4 regions of the Paenibacillus vulneris genome follow, and region 4 is predicted to be linked to each of the others. Evidence: predicted binding sites of a transcription regulator. Region 4 holds the regulator's gene; each other region holds the start of a gene.
What was found. The regulator Rex, encoded in region 4, represses fermentation and respiration genes when NADH is low (regulators of the CRP and FNR family bind a similar motif). The targets are predictions, from matches to a motif close to TTGTGAAATATTTCACAA.
Positions count from the first base shown of each region.

Region 1: a site for Rex is predicted at 1,102-1,119, ahead of ABEA66_RS05605 (cytochrome ubiquinol oxidase subunit I). Genes of this name have one in related genera too.
Region 2: a site for Rex is predicted at 1,429-1,446, ahead of ABEA66_RS04345 (DoxX family membrane protein). Genes of this name have one in related genera too.
Region 3: a site for Rex is predicted at 1,345-1,362, ahead of ABEA66_RS03050 (hemerythrin domain-containing protein). Genes of this name have one in related genera too.

Region 1 is NZ_BAABJG010000006.1:40,384-43,511, forward strand. Features, by position in the region: gene ABEA66_RS05600 (response regulator) at 1-825, opposite strand, end outside; gene ABEA66_RS05605 (cytochrome ubiquinol oxidase subunit I) at 1,196-2,551, shown strand; gene ABEA66_RS05610 (cytochrome d ubiquinol oxidase subunit II) at 2,548-3,128, shown strand, end outside.
Region 2 is NZ_BAABJG010000004.1:32,761-35,888, forward strand. Features, by position in the region: cyclic di-AMP (ydaO/yuaA leader) riboswitch at 1-87, shown strand, start outside; gene ABEA66_RS04335 (C40 family peptidase) at 93-563, shown strand; gene ABEA66_RS04340 (NADPH-dependent FMN reductase) at 759-1,304, opposite strand; gene ABEA66_RS04345 (DoxX family membrane protein) at 1,527-2,096, shown strand; gene ABEA66_RS04350 (exodeoxyribonuclease III) at 2,295-3,062, shown strand.
Region 3 is NZ_BAABJG010000003.1:355,317-358,444, reverse strand. Features, by position in the region: gene ABEA66_RS03055 (formate/nitrite transporter family protein) at 1-731, opposite strand, end outside; gene ABEA66_RS03050 (hemerythrin domain-containing protein) at 751-1,269, opposite strand; gene ABEA66_RS03045 (nitroreductase family protein) at 1,528-2,187, opposite strand; gene ABEA66_RS03040 (RrF2 family transcriptional regulator) at 2,462-2,911, opposite strand.
Region 4 is NZ_BAABJG010000011.1:7-3,134, reverse strand. Features, by position in the region: gene dinG (ATP-dependent DNA helicase DinG) at 1-1,528, shown strand, start outside; gene ABEA66_RS10925 (redox-sensing transcriptional repressor Rex) at 1,525-2,145, shown strand; gene ABEA66_RS36315 (IS3 family transposase) at 2,221-2,514, opposite strand; partial or broken gene ABEA66_RS10920 (IS3 family transposase) at 2,457-3,128, opposite strand, start outside.

The DNA of each region.
Region 1 (3,128 bases), on a different contig from region 4:
GACAAAGGACTCCCTCACCTCCGTCAGCCTGCTCACCGGTTTTCCGGCGAAGATGGTTACCGTCCCATGGGCCAGCTTCGTTAAGCTTCCCTGCAAGGCTCGAAGGCTGATCTCCAGTCTCTGGTCAAAGCTCTCCAGCCACGCGTAGTGGATGAGGAGGCTGTATTTACCGTCAGCATGCTGTATCAGAGGAATTCGGTCAACGGACATACCGGGCACGTTGAACACTTGAAGAATGCAATCTATAACGTGCTCCTGTCGGGGCGCCGGTAATGTATCCCCTTTCAAGCGCAGCTCAATGAGAGCGCAGCAGAATCGGGCAGCATCCTCCATACGCAGAGCCGACAGCAGCTCCGGTTCGTCCTCCTGCTTTACTTGTCCCTGGATAAGCAGCTCCAGCACAGACCCTCCGACACGCCTGCCCTTGCTTATCCGGGTCAGTCTCCTCATGTTGATCGTATCGCATAGCTTAAGCAGAGTGCCCTGGAGCTCCTCTTCGTCAATCGGCTTCAATATGTAATCGACAACGCCGTAGCGAAGCGCTTGCTGCGCATACTTGAAATCGTGGTAACCGCTTATAATAATGAAGCTGGGCTGACTCCCCTCCTGCTCCGCCACAGTCCCTATCACGTCCAAACCGTCAAGGACCGGCATACGGATATCTATGATGACCAGGTCCGGCTCCAGCTCCTTTATAAGCTTAAGAGCCTCTTGGCCATTCTCCGCCTCCCCGGCGATAACATAGCCCAGCTGCTCCCAATCGATTAAGCTCATCAAGCCCTTCCTTACATACATTTCGTCATCTACCAACAGCACTTTATACACAATCGCTTCTCCTTACTCATGACATAATGAATAATCGATGAACATCGACCGTTCCCCTCCAGGGGATGAATCCGGTTTCAAATGATGTATGACTATCTTCAGCAATCATAGCCATGCTTGAAGTCATAGAGAGCCAAAAGACGGACCTGCTCATGTACCCGCTCCCATCTTTTGAGCATTACAAGCCTCGCTTACCAAGCTCCCTGCCGCCCTGCTTTTCGTTCAACATATCAGCGTTCACGTCGTCTGTCAACGTCAGTACCATTCCCTCAAGACATGTGAATTAAATCACATTCACATTCTTATACTAACATTGAAGGAAAAGGATAACAATAATCCATATCCTGCCTAATGACATAAGGAGCTGATTATGATGTCCTACGATCCTGCGGTGTACAGCCGCATATTGACAGGGCTTACCTTGGGCTTTCACATCCTGTTCGCCACGATCGGGGTGGGCGTTCCCGTGATGATTGCCATTGCGGAGTTTCTTGGAATCAAGCTGAAGGACCCACACTACCAATTGTTGGCCCGCCGCTGGGCACGCGGCTTCGTCATCTCCGTCGCCGTAGGGGTAGTCACCGGAACTTGCATAGGGATGCAGCTGAATTTGCTGTGGCCGAGCTTCATGCAGATTGCCGGTCAAGCTATCGCCCTGCCGCTGTTCATGGAGACCTTCGCCTTTTTCTTTGAAGCTATTTTTCTGGGCATTTATTTATATACTTGGGATCGTTTCCGCAATCCGTGGACCCATTTCTCCATCGTCATCCCGGTCATTATCGGATCCTCGTTATCCGCTTTTTTTATTACTGTGGTGAACGCCTTTATGAATACGCCTCAAGGCTTCAAGCTGGAGGGGCGAACCATCATCGATATCGACCCGCTGGTCGCTATGTTTAACCCGGCAACGCCTAGCAAGACCGCTCACGTACTGTCTTCCGCCTATATGACCAGCGCGTTTTTGCTGGCGGCCATCGCCGCTGTGTCGCTGCTTGCAGGGAAAAGACATGCTTATTACACCAAAGCATTGAAGCTGACGATGCTCGCCGGACTAGTGTTCTCCGTGCTGACGGCCGTCATCGGGGATATGTCCGGCAAGTTCCTTGCCGAATATCAGCCGGAGAAGCTTGCCGCCGCGGAATGGCACTTCGAGACAACTGCTCGGGCTCCGCTGGTCCTCGGCGGAATTCTCGATGAAAACCATGAAGTCCGTTATGGGCTTAAGCTTCCATTCGCCTTGAGTATTCTTGCCTTCGGCAAGCCGAATGCCGTTGTAACCGGATTGAACGACATTCCTCCGGATGAGCGGCCTCCGCTCTATATTCATTACTTGTTTGATATGATGGTGGCCATCGGCAGCCTCCTGATCGTGCTGTGCCTGGCGTACATTCTGTTCGCCCGAAGAGCCCGCCGTACCGTGGGGGGCGAGCTGCCCCGCTGGCTGCTGCGCTGTATTGTGGCTTCCGGACCTCTGGCTATGCTTGCAATCGAATGCGGCTGGATATTGGCCGAGGTCGGACGGCAGCCCTGGATTCTCCGCGGTTATATGAAAACCGTGCACGGAGCCACCACATCCGCGAATGTGGATTGGATGCTGCTGCTGTTCGCCCTATTGTACCTGGTATTGGGAGTTACGGTATGGGCTGTGCTTCGCAAAATGTTCAGGAGCAACTCGGCAGAGAAGGAATTGGCCGGACGAGGCCTGGAGGGGGGCGAAATGAGATGAATATCGAAATTATCGGCATCACGGTACTCTGGATCTTCCTTTATGGATATTTGATCGTCGCCTCGATTGACTTCGGCGCCGGATTTTTCAGTTATTACAGTATGATAACGGGAAGAAAGCATCTCGTGCATGGCATCATCGAGAGGTATTTGTCCCCCGTGTGGGAGGTTACGAACGTATTCCTCATCTTCTTCATGGTCGGAATCGTCGGCTTTTTCCCTGATACGGCCTACTACCTGGGTACCGCCCTGCTGCTGCCCGGCAGCATTGCGATCATCCTGCTTGCCATTCGCGGCTCCTATTACGCGTTCAGCACTTATGGAGCCAAGGACAACAGCATCTATTTGCTGCTGTATGGCGCTAGCGGCCTGTTCATTCCGGCGGCATTGTCCATCGTGCTGACCCTCTCGGAAGGGGGATTTATCCAGGAGCAGGACGGACAGGTTAATCTTCTGTACGGCAAGCTGTTCACCAGTCCCTACGCCTGGTCCGTCGTGGTGCTGTCGCTGGTCAGTATTCTGTTTATTTCTGCGGCGTTCCTGACCTACTACGCCAATAAAGCCAAGGACACCCAGGC
Region 2 (3,128 bases), on a different contig from region 4:
GGGTGAATTGATCTCGCAACAGAGTGATCATAGGGAGCCTTCAACCGAACCCTTAAGCTAACCTCGTAGGCATCGGAAGGGGAAAATTTCCTTTGAAAAAGTTTTTTGGTTTTGCCGTTTCTGTGGCACTGTTTTGCAGCATTCAAGTAGGAAGCGCTTTTGCGGAAACGCCGCTAAGTCAAGCCGTGAACGAAGAGCTGGGAGCGCCTTATAAATGGGCGGGCACCACAGCAAAAGGCTTTGATTGCTCCGGCTACACTTCCTTCGTCTTCGCAAAATTCGATATCGATTTGCCTCATACGTCTAAAGGACAAGCAGCGATCGGTACAACGGTGTCCCAAGATGAGCTACGCCCAGGCGATCTTGTGTTCTATAACACGGATGGCAAAGGAATCTCACATGTCGGTATTTATGTTGGTGACGGAAAGTTCTACCATTCCGCCACAAACAAAGGCGTTACCGTGACCAAGCTTAGCGATTCCTACTACGCCAAGCGTTTTGTCACAGCGAAACGCATCCTGTCGGAAGAGCAGTACCAAGCTGTGATGACCGACAGCAAATAGAAGCATCGCGCAACTATTTTTTGAAGCCCTCAGCGTTTGCCTCCGTTACGTCTCCAGCGTCCGGACAAGCCTGCAGGGCTCTCTTTCTTCTATACGATTGGTTACCCGAAAAAGTTCCACTTGAACCCGTTTTCTCGCCCTTCCAATTTCGACCAGGTGAGTAAACCTAGAGACTCACGTCTCGAAAGGAATCCTTCACTCGCTTCCCCGCTTCAGTACCGCATCCGACATCCTTACAAGCAATCGCCTTATCTCCTCAGCCGCTTCCGCATCCGTCCATTCGCCCCGATCGTTGATCTTTTTGGATACGAGTGGAATCGACAGCTGTCCTCCTTCGAACAGGTGAGCGGTTAGCATGCCTAAAGTCAGCATCAGGGAAGCATGAGCCACCTTCCCTCCTGTCGCTAGCGGGGAAGCGCTTATGGCGGCCGTCGGTTTATTCATCAGCTCTCCCGACGAGACCAGCCAATCCAACGCGTTCTTCAGAACGCCGGGCACTCCATTCGCATATTCCGGCGTACAGATCATCACTCCATCTGCCGCTTGCAGCGTCTTTCGCCATACAGCTACCGAAGCCGGTGGAGCATCTCCATCCAAGTCGGGATTAAAATGCGGGAGATCCCCTATCCCCTCAAAGCTAACCAGCTCCATCCCCTCCGGCACCAAAGCCTCTGCGGCCTGCAGCAGCCTTGTATTAGAGGATTCCTTGCGCAAGCTGCCGGAAATCGTTACGATTCTCATTCTGCTCCTCCTCCTTTTCGTCATGATACGATTATAACCTACCGGAGTAAGGAAAGCCTTATAAGCCCTGGAACTTCTTGGATGCTACAGCCATGATGATGGAAATAATACATTCTCAGGCATCTTGTGATAAATATCACATATAATTATTCGAGCTCCAGCTACAATAAAGCCATCCAATATATCCCACAGCGAACGGTTTTACATTGAGGAGGTTATTCCATGAGCAAGCACGAAATCGTAATACCCGAGAATCCCGTTTCCCATTTTTTATTCAGCAGCACCCGGGCAGGTGTGATTTGGTTAATCATTCGCCTCTATGTCGGCTACACTTGGGTTACATCCGGGTGGGGAAAAATAACGAACCCTGCATGGACCGGCGATAAAGCGGGAACCGCTCTAACAGGATTTATCAAGGGGGCATTGGCCAAAGCCGAGGCCGGCAAGGATGTTACCGGCTGGTATGCGGGCTTTCTGGAGCACTTCGTACTGCCGAATGCCAAGGTGTTCGGATTCGTTGTCGCCTTCGGCGAGCTGCTCGTAGGACTCGGATTGATCCTGGGTCTGTTAACCGGCATCGCAGCCTTCTTCGGCGGCGTTATGAACGCCAGCTTCTTATTCGCCGGAACCTTGAGCACGAACCCGATTTTATTTATTTTGGCCACATGGCTGGTGCTGGCATGGAAAAATGCAGGCTGGTACGGGTTAGACCGCTGGGCGCTGCCTTTCCTCGGTACGCCTTGGGGACGCAAAGCATCGACCGAAGGCTTCAAGTCCGCCCCGCCGCTGTAAACGCAAGCTTATCAATGGATAAGTACATGAAAAATCAGCAGCAGAAGGAACAACCCGTCCGCCGGTAACCCGCGGGCGGTTTTTTTTGCGTCCTCTCCCTCCACGCATCCAGGTACGAACCATTCACCTCTACTTGAACTATCAATCTATGATACACTGAATAAATAGATGACAAGTAAGCGGTAAGGAGATAAAGCAATGAAACTGGTATCCTGGAACGTCAATGGTTTACGTGCTTGTGTTAACAAAGGTTTTTACGATTATTTCAAGGAATGCGGAGCCGATATATTCTGTGTTCAGGAGACGAAGCTGCAGGAAGGACAAATTAGCCTGGAGCTAGGAGATTCCTACTATCAATATTGGAATTACGCCGTTAAGAAGGGGTACTCCGGCACCGCCGTCTTTACCAAGATAGAGCCGCTTTCCGTGCGATACGGCATCGAAGAGGACCAAGAAGAAGAGGGCAGGATTCTCACGCTGGAATTCGAATCATTTTATCTAGTCAATGTGTATACTCCCAATGCCCGTCGCGACCTGTCCCGGTTGGCGTACAGACTGGAGTGGGAGGAAAGGTTCCGCGCCTACCTTCAACAGCTGGACGAACAGAAGCCTGTTATCGTTTGCGGGGACCTGAATGTGGCGCATCAGGAAATAGACCTAAAAAATCCGAAGTCCAATCAAAACAATTCCGGCTTCACTCCGGAGGAACGGGAGAAAATGACGCAGCTTCTGGAGGCGGGATTTCTCGATACGTTCCGGCATTTCTACCCTGACCGGACAGATGTCTACAGCTGGTGGTCCTTCATGCCCAAGGTAAGGGAGCGGAATATCGGATGGCGCATTGATTATTTTCTGGCTTCCTCCCGACTTGCTCCCTTCTTGCTGGATGCGCAAATAGATACGGAAATCTTCGGCAGCGATCACTGTCCCGTGATTCTTACGATGTCTGACGAGATTAGCGGCTAAAAAAGACATGATGATAGATAAGATTAAGCCTATGCAGCGGCCCCTCCCTATTTATTGTTCACGATG
Region 3 (3,128 bases), on a different contig from region 4:
ACAAACAAGCAGCCTCCTACCGCATTCCCAATAAAAACAGGAACAAAATTAGCCGCAAACTCCCGCCAGGTCGCCTCCCCCGCAAAGATGGCCGCAGGAATGAGAAACATATTAGCGACCACATGCTGGAAGCCAAGCGCTACAAACGCCATGACCGGAAACCAGACGCCAGCAACCAAGCCTGCACCGTCATCCGAGCCGTAAGCGATCCAGACAGCCAGGGAGACAAGCCAATTGCAGCCGATCCCCGAGATCATCGCGGTCAGGAAGGGTTCCTCCAGCTTCGCATGCGTTAATCCAGTCATGTAGGCCAAATACGGCCCATGCTCCATCATCCCGGCGAGGTGGCCAAACACATAGGCAACGAAGATCGCGCCAGCGAAGTTACTCAGCGTAATGACCAGCCAGTTGGCAGCCACTCGCCGGAAAGAAGCTTTTCCCGCCATGCAGGCGAAGGGCAGGGCCATCATGTTGCCTGTCAGCAGCTCCCCGCCGGCTACCAGACACAATATCAGACCTAACGGAAAAACGGCGGCCCCGAGAAAGCTCCGGAAGCCCTCCCATTCTGGAGGAAGGCCCGCGCTTACGCGGATCGCAAGAAGAAAACCAAGTGAGATGAATGCGCCGGCGGCGAACCCGAGCGGAAGCTGGGCAGACAGAGGAAGATTCGCTTTCTTCACGCCGGCCTGCACAGTGCGCAGCGCGATTTGATCCGGTTGGGCGAAGCCCATAGAAATCCCTCCCTGCCGCCTAATAGCCGAACCTGTTCGAACGGTCTTCCAGCGCCTCGATGATCTCCTCTTCCTTGCGAAAATGATGCTTTAATATCGAGCTGGCCTGCAGCAAATAAGCCGCTATATCCTGTGCCTCCGGGCGGCGCACGGCATGATGGACTCTGTCAACGGCTTTGAAGAAGGCTCTGATGCATTGCTCGGCCAGCTCATGCTCCTGTTCCATCAGCGGAAATTGATCCAGCTCCTCTCCGAAATACCAGGCAATCATCGGAAACATCTTCTTCTCCTCCCATTGGCTGTGGGCCTCCAGCTCTTGCTGAAACGCTTCAGCCTTTGCCCTCAATTCACGGAGCGTGCCGGTCCAATCGGCGACTTGTTCCTCCCCGCCTATCTTCTTGGCTGCAGCGCAGAGTTCGCTTAAGCCTTCCTCGAGCATGGCGTGCTCTTCTCTCAAGCGCTGAACCGCTTCGTTAAATTCGTACAGCGGATGCCCGATCGTCGTAAAGCTCTTGCTCATATTGTCCTGCTGTCTCATAGGTACCCCTCCGTTTGGCTTAAGCCTTATAATGTCTTATGTAGCTCCAAGTTTAACGGAATGTAAGTGAATTGTATGTGAAAACAATCACAATACAAGGCAGTTTCTTATATTGCTTCGTGAAAAGGTTTATTTTCGTGTTCCTGATTCTGACTTATTTTCTAGGTAAACAGATAGATGTAAGCATTTTTATAGAATAGGAAAAAAAGACCTTCGAGGTCCCGTACATGATCGTACCGGTTCGAAGGTCGTTACTCATTAGTTTGCGGGCATTTCGTTAAAGAAGGTAATCTCCTCAATCGGCAAGCGTGTCGTCGGATGGCCTGGTTTTGCGGCTTTGCCGAGCGCTATCAGCATGATCGGAAGGTACCGGTCACTGATGTTGAAGGCTTCCTTAAGTTTGGCCGCGTCGTAGCCGCCCATTGGAACCGTATCGTAGCCATGAGCGCGTGCAACCAGCATCAGCTGCTGGGAAACAATACCGCCGTCAGTGTAAATGATTTTATTCAAAATCTCTTTCGGAAGCGCGCCGTACATGCTCACGGTTCTTTCCGCGAAGGATTTGGCCGTATCTTCCGGCATAAAGCCGCGTTTTACTGCTTCACCGTAAATTTCGTCGGCTTTTTTATAGCCTTCCGTATCCCCCAATACAGCGATTACCGCTGCCGCTTCAGTAACCTGAGACTGGTTAAAAGCGATCGGAAGCAGCTTCTCCTTCAGCTCTTCCGTTTCGATAACGAGGAAACGCCAAGGCTGAACATTGGAGGAGGAAGGTGCAAGCGTTGCTTCCTTCAGCAGCTCCTTAATTTGCTCGTGGGACAAACGGACCGATTTGTCATAGTGACGTACAGAACGGCGTTCGCGAATAACATCTGTGAATAGCGGGGAATTGGTCCCGGTTTGAGTTGAAGTTGACATATGAAATCCTCCTTAAATTAACTGCTGTTTATGATGTAGCACAGCTTCAAACGCTAGCTAATGCTTATCAGCGATTGACAGCTGCAGCAAAAAAACAATGACCTGAGCAGCTGGAAGAATGAGTGCATAAATTCATATCAGGAAACTGTGTGGAATAAAGCACAGTATATCCCAAAAAAATATGCATCATGCTTCAGCATTAAACTGTTGATTATATTGCACAGTATAGACTCTGTGCTGGCCGTTGTCAACTGTCTTATTGCCTAGGCTCATGTTAAGTTTTTGTTTCCAATTGATTGGCAATATCCGCTATCGTGTACTTGCTCAAAACTCCGCGCATGCTTTCATCCATTTCATTAGTGATTTCCTCAAGCACGGATTTCATGCTGCAGCCAAAAGGATGCGTGCCCGCTGTTTCAGTAATACCAAAGCATAGCTTGCTGCCTGTACGAAATACATCATAGATATCTACCAAACGAATGGACTCCGGTGGTTTCTGTAAGTGATAACCGCCGGCGCGACCTTCCCTGGTTCCGATAAACCCTTCCTTGGCAAGAACGGCAAGAATACGGCGCAGCAAAGAAGGCTCAGATTGAAGGTATTTGGCAAGCTCGATGCTCGGACAAGCTGTATTAACGTTCTCCTTAGACATAATGATAAGTGCTTGAACAGCGAGGCCGAACCATTTCGGGTGCTGCGACGTAGTACAATATTCCGGCTTCACCTTAGGCTCCCCCCTCATATCTCATATTATTTATAGCTATGAATCATTGTACCGAATTCCCGGACATCCCGCAATTACCAATCCTTAAACCTGCGTCATCTAAGCAATCCCTTAAAGAGAAGCTTGGCAAAAATAGCATGGGATCGTTACCAAATGGCTGACCAACGTTTGGCTGCCGGTTGGCGCCGGCAGCCGCGTCGTAGGTTGAACCCGTTTC
Region 4 (3,128 bases):
AAACCACTCGATGCTATTTACGGATACGAAGGCGGAGAACCGCCTCTTACCTAGCTACAAGCACCTTGTCATCGATGAAGCGCATCACTTTGAAGAAGTAGCCAGCAAGCATCTTGGGATTGAGCTTTTTTACGGGTCTTTCCTGAATACTCTATGGTGGTTATATAAGGACGGGCGAAGCGGACAGTTATCGACGCTGCATGCACGTCTGCAAAGGGAGCCTTCGGAGAAAGCGCAGTCCTGGTGCGAAACCATCGATGCCATCACCCCCAAGCTAGTGAAGATCAAGGAAGATTGGGATGAGCTCTCTGAGCTGCTGTACCAATTACTGGCGGTCCGCTCCGATCCTTCCCAGACGGAAGGAGGGCAGCTTGTCTACCGGATCAAAAAAGGGGAAACGCCGGCGGCATGGGACAAGCTGCTTGTACATGAGGATAACATTTATCTCAATGCGACAGAGGTATTGAAAAAGCTGGATAAGCTCCTTTCCGAAATGAAGGAAATGCAAGAGGAGCTGGATTTGCAAGGCACAGTTACCGATATCTCCGGGGCTGTCAAGGAGCTGTATCGTCAACGCGATAATTTGCATTTCTTCATGACGATGCCTGATGATAATTATGTTTATTGGCTGGAAGCGGGACAATTCAATAAGAGCAAGTCGCTGCAGCTGGTATGCGTACCTATCGATGTCAGCCCGATGCTGCAGCAGCAATTTTTCGATGTAAAGGATAGCGTCATTATGACGTCAGCCACTTTGTCTGTGGGCAAGTCCTTCGATTATACCGCCGAGCAGCTGGGACTGGATATCAAAGATACTGACGGCAAGCTGAAGACGGTACAGCTCCCGTCTCCGTTCAATTACCGCCAGCAGGCGCTGGTAGCGATACCGAGAGATTTCCCTAGTATTCGGGGAAATTCAGGGGAGAAGCAATTTGTCGATCATTTGACCCAGTCTCTGGCTGAAGTAGCTCTCGAGACCAAGGGGAGGATGCTCGTATTATTTACGTCCAATAGAATGCTGAAGCTTGCTCACGCGGCTTTAAAGGACGTTCTGAGCCCGTTCGGGATTCAAGTATTGGGACAGGGTGTCGACAGCAGTAATCGCAGCAAATTGACCCGATTATTCCAGAATAATCCCGCAAGCGTCTTGTTGGGAACGAGCAGCTTCTGGGAAGGAGTAGATATACCTGGAGATGCTCTTACGTGTCTGGCTATCGTCAGACTGCCATTCCAGCCGCCTAACCATCCCTTGGTGGAAGCCAAAACGGAAAATTTGAAAAAGCTGAATCAGAATGCTTTCATGAAGCTATCGGTTCCGCAAGCGGTGATCCGTTTCAAGCAAGGCTTCGGAAGATTGGTGCGGACGGCCAAGGACAAAGGCATTGTTATCATTTATGACACTCGCGTCATTGATACGACTTATGGGAAGTACTTTTTGTACTCGCTGCCCGGCCCCAAAATCGAACACATGCCAACCAAACAATTGGTATCAAGAATTAAGCAGTGGATGGGGGAAAACGGTGCATGAAAACATTAAAAATATCCGAAGCAGTGGTTCGAAGACTGCCTATTTATTTACGGTTTCTTAATGAACTGAGCAAGAAGAGCGTCCATACGGTATCCTCGCAGGATTTGGGTCAGAAGCTTGACTTGAATCCTGCGCAAATCCGCAAGGATTTAGCTTATTTCGGCGAGTTCGGCAAAAAAGGAATCGGTTACGATGTCGCTTATTTGATCGAAAAAATACGTCAAATTTTAAAGCTGGATAAGGTGATTCCGGTTGCTTTGGTCGGTGCGGGGAACTTGGGCCGGGCGTTGTGCAATTACAATGCTTATTTAAAGGACAATATGAAAATTGTTGCTGTGTTCGACGCTTCCGAGACTAAAGTAGGCGAATCCATCAACAATCTGAAGGTCAAGCCGATGAACGAGCTGAAGGAAACGATCCAATCGCTTCATGTTCGTATCGGGATCATTACCGTACCTGCGGCGGAAGCGCAAAATGTGGCTAATCAGTTCGTTGAGGCCGGGGTAGAAGCGATACTGAATTTTGCGCCAATGATTATCAAGGTACCCAATGAAATTCGGGTTCATCATGCGGATTTTACAACCGAGCTGCAAAGCTTAGCCTATTATTTGGATTGAATAAACGCGACGCTGCCGAAATATAAAAAAGCCTACAAATGGTCATACCCCTGTCAAGTAGACAAATGAAAAAAGCTACGCTGCCAGCGCGCATCGATATTCAATCGGTGCGCGTTGTTTTAATTTAGCTTGAAAGCGGTGGTAGTTGTAATAGTAAATGTATTCTTCCACCGCTTGCTGGATCTCCGCTCCTGAATTACACTGTTTAAGGTACAACTTCTCTGTTTTGAGATGCGAAAAGAAGGATTCGATGCATGCGTTATCCAGGCAGGTTGCTTTGCGAGAGTGGCTGCCTTTTACGCCGAATGCCTCTAATCGTGTGTTGTACGCCTGAGACGTATATTGGAAGCCCTGATCCGAATGGAGCACGGCTTCTCTCTTTTTCTTGTCCACTGCGTAACGGTATCAAGCACGAGCTGGACATCGTTACGTTCTGACAATTGCCAAGCGACTATCTCGTTGTTGAATAAATCTTGAATGACGGACAGATAATGAAAGTTGGTACCGTCAGAAATATATGTAATATCGGTCACCATTTTTTGTTGGGGCGCTGTGGCATGGAATTGACGCCTTAAACGATTCGGATACACAACAGAAGGGGTATAACTGGACTGTTTCCGCTTCTTTCGAATGACTGATTGGATCGATAACTCCCTCATCAATCGCCATACTTTCTTATGATTCACACTGTATCCTGCCTCCCACAAGGCGGTCGTCATACGAGGGTAGCCGAAGTCGGGATGCGCAAAATGAATGGCCATCATATGCTCCTTAATCTCATGATCCTTGTCTTGTCTTGCATTGCGCTGAGGCTGTGTGGCTCGCCATTTGTAATAACTGGACCGTGGTATTCCCGCGATGGCTAACAGGTCTGTAATGCCGTGCAGAGCGCGTAGATCCTCCATTATTTCATAGTTTTCCCGCTGACTGGGTGCTTCTCCTTTACTAGATTTGGATACCGCTTTTTTAAATAATCCACCTGC